2 linked regions of the Tsuneonella mangrovi genome follow. The protein of the gene in region 1 interacts with the protein of each later gene in a pairwise test. Links are inferred from orthologs where the notes say so. Each region holds a gene or a part of one and is shown in the gene's direction. Other genes may lie near its edges. The genes, in order: leuS and ligA.

What was found.
Region 2: the proteins of leuS (region 1) and ligA interact in binary tests that used the Escherichia coli proteins (3 or more experiments, as listed by UniProt). The link is inferred for Tsuneonella mangrovi from one-to-one orthologs.

The regions. Positions count from the first base shown.
Region 1 is NZ_CP022889.1:1,697,747-1,701,180, forward strand. The notes cover bases 198-3,315. They hold leuS (leucine--tRNA ligase), read left to right. Parts: upstream 198-548; coding sequence 549-3,083; downstream 3,084-3,315. Other genes in these bases: CJO11_RS08290 (DUF3576 domain-containing protein), read left to right, coding at 198-529; lptE (LPS assembly lipoprotein LptE), read left to right, coding at 3,080-3,315. Also shown: more of CJO11_RS08290, read left to right, coding at 80-197; more of lptE, read left to right, coding at 3,316-3,434.
Region 2 is NZ_CP022889.1:390,276-393,564, reverse strand. Bases 116-3,088 are described here. They hold ligA (NAD-dependent DNA ligase LigA), read left to right. Parts: upstream 116-499; coding sequence 500-2,677; downstream 2,678-3,088. Other genes in these bases: CJO11_RS01885 (50S ribosomal protein L11 methyltransferase), read right to left, coding at 2,705-3,088; CJO11_RS01895 (DUF2165 family protein), read right to left, coding at 116-396. Also shown: more of CJO11_RS01895, read right to left, coding at 1-115; more of CJO11_RS01885, read right to left, coding at 3,089-3,289. UniProt on the Escherichia coli protein: DNA ligase that catalyzes the formation of phosphodiester linkages between 5'-phosphoryl and 3'-hydroxyl groups in double-stranded DNA using NAD as a coenzyme and as the energy source for the reaction.

The DNA.
Region 1 (3,434 bases):
CCGCGCGAGCACCTTGCCTGCCGGGGCCACGCGCTCTAGAGGCTCGCTTGGACACTTTCGAGGATAACCGACCCCCAATATGACCGTCACTTCGAACCGCCTCCGCATCGCCCGCGCCACGTTGGCTGTCGCCGCGATCGCTACGCTTGCCGCTTGCGGCGGCCATTCGCGGCCCAAGGCCGATCTCGCGGCCGCCAACGTTACGACCATCGGGGTCAATTCGTACCTCTGGCGCGCGGCGCTCGAAACGGTCAGCTTTGCGCCATTGCTTCAGGCCGACAGTTCGGGCGGCGTGATCGTTACCGACTGGTATTCGAACCCGCGCGACCCCAACGAGCGCGTGAAGGTCACTGTATCGATCCTCGACCAGGACCTGCGCGCCGATGCGCTGCGGGTCGCCGCCAGCCGCGAAGTGAAGCAGAACGGCACCTGGGTCGACGCCCCGGTGCAGGCCGCGACGGTGCAGCGCCTCGAGGATATAATCCTCACCAAGGCGCGCGACCTGCGCCGCCAGGCGATCGCGGGCTGACCGGAACGGAGTTTTTCCCATGACCGATCAGCGTTTCGATCCGTCTGCGGCGGACGGGCGCTGGCAGCGCGCCTGGGATGAAGCGGGCAACTTCACCGCCGACTCTGGCAGCAACAAGCCCAAGAGCTACGTGCTCGAGATGTTCCCCTATCCATCGGGGCGCATCCATATCGGCCATGTGCGCAACTACACGATGGGCGACGTTCTGGCGCGCTACAAGAAAATGCGCGGGCACGAAGTGCTCCACCCGATGGGGTGGGACGCATTCGGGATGCCGGCCGAGAACGCAGCGATGGAGAAGGGCGTCCACCCCGACGGCTGGACGCGGGCCAACATCGCCAACATGAAGGCGCAGCTGAAGCGCCTCGGCTTCGCGCTCGACTGGAGCCGCGAGCTCGCTACCTGCGACCCCGAATACTACGGCCACGAACAGGCGCTGTTCCTCAAGCTCTACGAAGCAGGGCTGGTCTACCGCAAGGAAAGCGAGGTCAACTGGGACCCGGTCGACATGACCGTGCTCGCCAACGAGCAGGTGATCGACGGCAAGGGTTGGCGCTCGGGCGCGGAGGTCGAAAAGCGCAAGCTTTCGCAGTGGTTCCTCAAGATCACCCAGTTCGCAGAAGATTTGCTCGACGGGTTGGCGGGTCTCGACAAATGGCCCGACAAGGTGCGCCTGATGCAGGAAAACTGGATCGGCAAGAGCCAGGGCCTGCAGTTTCGCTTTGCGTTGTCAGATGGCGGCGAGGTCGAGGCCTACACCACCCGGCCCGACACGATCTTCGGCGCCAGCTTCGTCGCGGTTGCGCCCGACCACCCGATCGCGCAGCAGGTTGCCGCAAGCAATTGCGATGCCGCCAAGTTCGTCGAACAGTGCAAGCGCGGCGCGACCACCGCAGCGGCACTCGAAACCGCCGAAAAACTCGGGTTCGACACCGGGATTGGTGCGCTGCACCCGTTCACCGGCAAATACCTGCCGGTGTTCATCGCCAACTTCGTCTTGATGGACTACGGCACCGGCGCGGTGATGGGCGTGCCGGGACACGACCAGCGCGACTTCGAATTCGCCACCAAGTACGAACTGCCGATCGAGCGCGTCGTCGCCAAGAGCCTCGAAGAGGCCGATGCGCCGTTCGTCGGCGAAGCCGAAGCGGGCGACGGGGTACTGGTCCATTCGGATTTCCTCGACGGGATGGGTGTGGCTGTCGCGATCGCCGCGGTCATCGCCCGCGCCGAGGCAGAAGGGTGGGGCGAAGGCCAGACCGTGTGGCGGCTGCGCGACTGGGGCGTTTCGCGCCAGCGTTACTGGGGCACGCCGATCCCGTTCATCCACTGCGATGCATGCGGGATCGTCCCGGTGCCGGAAAGCCAGCTGCCGGTCGAACTGCCCGAAGACGTCGACTTCCAGACGCCGGGCAACCCGCTAGAACGCCACCCGACGTGGAAGCACGTCGATTGCCCTCAGTGCGGCGGCAAGGCGACACGCGAAACCGACACGCTCGACACTTTCATCAATTCGAGCTGGTACTTCCTGCGCTTTGCCAGCCAGCCGGCGGACAAACCGTTCGACAAGGCCGAAGTCGCCAAGTGGTTGCCTGTCGAACAGTATATCGGCGGGATCGAGCACGCGATCCTGCACTTGCTCTACGCCCGCTTCTGGACCCGCGCGCTCCAGCATATCGGCATGCTCGATTTTGCCGAGCCGTTTGCCAGCCTGTTTACGCAGGGGATGGTGACGCACGAGACCTATTCGCGCCGAGAAGGCGATCGCGAAGTGTGGTTCGGGCCTGAAGAAGTCGAGCGCACAGGCAACGGCGCGACATTGAAGGCTGACGGCAAGCCGGTGACGGTCGGCAAGGTCGTGAAGATGTCGAAGTCGAAGAAGAACGTCGTCGACCCCGATGCGATCGTCGCCCAGTATGGCGCCGACGCAGTGCGCTGGTTCATGCTCAGCGACAGCCCGCCCGAACGCGACCTGCCGTGGTCGGAAGCCGGGATCGAAGGGTGCGGGCGGTTCGTCCAGCGATTGTGGCGAGTGGTTGCGAACGATCCCCAATGTGACGTCGACGCGCCGGCTAATCCTGGTCTCAAAAGACTGGCTCATCGCACGATCGCTGGTGTTGGCACCGATATCGAGGCGCTTCAGTTCAACAAGGCGGTCGCGAAGATCTATGAGTTCGTGAACGCCATCGAAAAGTCACACCCGTGTGCAGAGCAGATGGCCGCAATCGCGATCCTGCCGCGCCTCATTTCGCCGATGATGCCCCATCTGGCAGAATCGATGCGGGAAGTTCTGGGAGACCGAATTTCGTCGCAACTGGTTGCCGAATCGACTTGGCCTCCGGTTGATCCCGCTATGCTGGTCGATGACGAAGTGACCATCGCGGTGCAGGTCAAGGGCAAGCTGCGCGACACGCTGACCGTGGCCAAGGGTCTCGACAAGGCCGAGTTGGAGGCGCTTGCGCTCGCCAGCGAGAAAGTCCAGCGTTCGCTCGACGGAGCGGAAGTGCGCAAGGTGATCGTAGTGCCCGACAGGTTGGTCAACATCGTCGCATGACAGCGCTGGCGCGCCTCCTCGCCGCGGGAGCGCTGGCGATGGGCCTTTCGGCGTGCGGGTTGCAGCCGATGTACGCCGGGGGCGGCAGCGGCACTGTCGCGCGCGGGATGGCGGCAGTCGAAGTCCCGCCGATCGAAGGCCAATCGGGCTGGTTGATGCGCAATGCGCTGACCGATCGGCTCGATGCCGGCGGAAGCTCGACGCCGCGCTACAAACTGGTCGTCCGGCTCGACGATCAGCTCGAAGGGCTCGGCGTGCTGAGCGACGGCACGGTCGGCCGCGAACGCCGCACGCTGCGCGCGCGTTACCAGCTCGTCAGCCTCGATACGGGGCAGATCCTGCTTGACGCGA
Region 2 (3,289 bases), 1.3 Mb from region 1 along the record:
GGCTTGCCACAACTGGAATCCGGCCACGGCGACCGCCTGGAACAGGCCCCACCAGTTGAGAACCGCGCAGCCGATGCCGACTTTCGAATAGACCTTGGCCTTCTGATAAGCGGCAGCATCCCCCTTGCGGGCCCGCCATAACTCGACCGATCCCCACACCAGCATGACGCCAGTGGCGATTTCGAGTGCGAAGACGATCAGCATCCCGAGCAGGATCAGTGGCCCCGGCGGCACCGGCAGCAAGTCCACCGGATAGGCCTCGTGGCCTACCCTCCCGGTCGTGTATTCGAAAAAGGCCCGTGCAGCGCTCCAATTGGCGATATTGTGCGCCACGTAGAACAGCGCCATGACCCCAAGCGCGAGCGAAAACAGCGATTTGAGTGTACGGTCGATCATCGATTCCCCCTACGGTCAGTCCATCGATTTGCGACCCGCATCGGGCGGCTCTTTTCCCCGCCCTGCGCCTCGGGCATAGCAAAAGCGTGGGAATCGACAAAACATGACGCCTGACGATGTGGAAAAGCTGAGCGAGGCCGAGGCCGCGAACGAGCTGATGCGGCTCGCCAAGTCGATTGCTCATCACAACAAGCTCTATCACGCCGAAGACGCACCCGAGATCAGCGACCAGGAGTTCGATGCGCTTGTTCGCCGCAACACCGCGATCGAAGCGGCATTCCCGCAGCTCGTTCGTGCAGACAGCCCCTCCAAGGCGGTAGGGCACGAAATCGCCTCATCGCCGCTGTCCAAGATCAAGCACGCGGTTCGTATGATGAGCCTCGACAATGCGTTTTCGGACGACGAGGTGGCCGAATTCGTCGCTCGCGTGCGGCGGTTCCTGTCGCTCAACGAGGATGAAGCGATTGCCTTCACTGCAGAGGACAAGATCGACGGACTGTCGTGCTCGCTGCGCTATGAAGGCGGCAAGCTGGTGCAGGCATCAACCCGTGGCGACGGCGAGATCGGCGAAGACGTAACCACCAATGTCGCGCATATCGCCGATATTCCCCAACAACTTACCGGCGAGGCACCGGACGTGTTCGAAGTGCGGGGCGAGGTCTACATGGCGATCGCCGATTTCACGGCGCTCAACCATCGGCTGATGGATGAGGCTCGGGCCAAGGCAGGCGAAACGGGCGAGGATTTCGATCCCAAGAAGGTCCGCCAGTTCGCCAATCCGCGCAATGCCGCCGCCGGATCGCTGCGCCAGAAGGACTCACGCGTTACAGCTGAGAGGCCCCTGCGCTTCTGGGCCTGGGGGTGGGGCGAGACGAGCAAAGTTCCCGGTGAAACGCAGCACGAGGTGATGCAGCAGATCGCGAAGTGGGGCTTGCCAATCTCTCCGGGCCTGGCCCGTTGCGAAACGCTTGAAGACATGCTCGCCGCATATCGCAAGATCGCGGAAGGTCGTCCGTCATTGCCCTACGAAATCGACGGAGTGGTCTACAAGGTCGATCGGCTCGACTTCCAGCAGCGGCTTGGCTTCGTTGCCAAGGCACCGCGCTGGGCCATCGCCCGCAAGTTCCCTGCCGAACAGGCTGAAACCACGCTCGAGGCGATCGACATACAGGTGGGGCGTACCGGTAAGCTGACCCCTGTGGGGCGGCTCGCCCCGGTGCTTGTCGGCGGCGTGACAGTCACCAATGTCACGCTCCACAATCGCGACGAAATTGCCCGTCTCGGGGTCCGCCCCGGTGACCGGGTCAAGGTCCAGCGCGCCGGTGACGTGATCCCGCAAGTGGTCGAGAACCTGACGCGCGGCGAGGATCGTCCTGCGTTCGTGTTTCCCGACCATTGCCCCGAATGCGGTAGCGAAGCCGTTGCTGAGGAAGGTGAGGTCGATGTGCGTTGCACCGGCGGCCTGATTTGCCCCGCACAGCGGACCGAGCGGCTGAAACATTTCGTCAGCCGCGGTGCGCTCGATATCGACGGGCTGGGCGAAAAGACCATCGACCAGTTCTTCGCGCTGGGTTGGCTCGAAAGCCCGGCGGACATCTTCCGGCTGCACACCCGGCGCAGCGAGATCCTCGCACTCGACGGATGGCAGGACAAGTCTGTGGATAACCTGTTGGCAGCGGTGGAGAAAAGGCGTTCTCCGGATGCCCCGCGGCTGCTGTTCGGGCTTGGCATTCGCCACGTTGGCGCGGTGACAGCGCGCGACCTGATGAAGGGGCTGGGCGATATCCGCATTCTTCCTAAAAAATCTTCCGAATTTGCCGCGTATCGCGCGGAGCATCCGCGCGGCGACGATGAGAAGGAAAGTCCGTTCAACGCGCGGATGGTCGAGGCGGTCAAGCGCATCTTCGAGGTGCGGACCGATGGGATCGGGATTGCTGTCGGCCATGCACTGGCCGACTTCTTCCACGAACCACACAACCGGCGCGTGTGGTCGGAATTGTTCGAGCAAGTCGACCCACCGCTCTACGTTGTTGAAACAGTCGAGAGCAAAGTTGCCGGTAAAACAGTGGTTTTCACCGGAAAGCTCGAAACGATGAGCCGCGACGAGGCCAAGGCGCAGGCCGAACGACTCGGTGCCAAGGCAGCCGGATCGGTCAGTGCGAAGACCGACCTTGTCGTTGCCGGACCCGGCGCAGGGAGCAAGCTCAAGAAGGCCGCCGAACTGGGAATCGAGATTATCGACGAAGCGGCCTGGGCGAAAATCGTCAATGCCGCAAAATAACCGGCTTCAGCGGGATCGTTGGCCCAATCAGGCGAAGCGTCTCTTACGCAGCCACAGGATGCTCCAGTCACCATCGATCAACCTCGCGGCGAGTCGAAATCCGGCGCGTTTGAATGCTCTCCTTACAGCAGATTCCTGCGTCTTGAGCAGTCCGGCAAGCAGTATGCTGCCGCCTGGCGAAACTGCTTCGGCGAAGTCAGGGGCAAGCGCGATCAGGGGTCGGGCGAGGATGTTGGCGATTAACAAGTCGTAGGGGCCGCGTGCCACCAACAATGGATCATCCATCCCGTCAGCGACGACCATCGTCAGGCCGCCCGGACCGCCACCGGCGGCGATGCCGTTCGTGGCGGCGTTGTCTTCAACAACACCGGTGCAGACCGGATCGATATCGCTCGCTGTAGCGAGCGCCTTCGGCCACAGGGCCATCGCGGCAAATGCGAGCAGGCCGGTGCCGGTGCCGATATCGGCGAGATTGCGCACGACCAGCCCGCGCGCTTTCATCGCGTCGAGCATCGCGAGGCAGCCAGCGGTCGTCTCGTGCTGGCCGGTTCCGAATGCCTGGCTGGCGGGAATCATGAAATCGATCATTCCAGGCTGATCTGTCGGAGGATG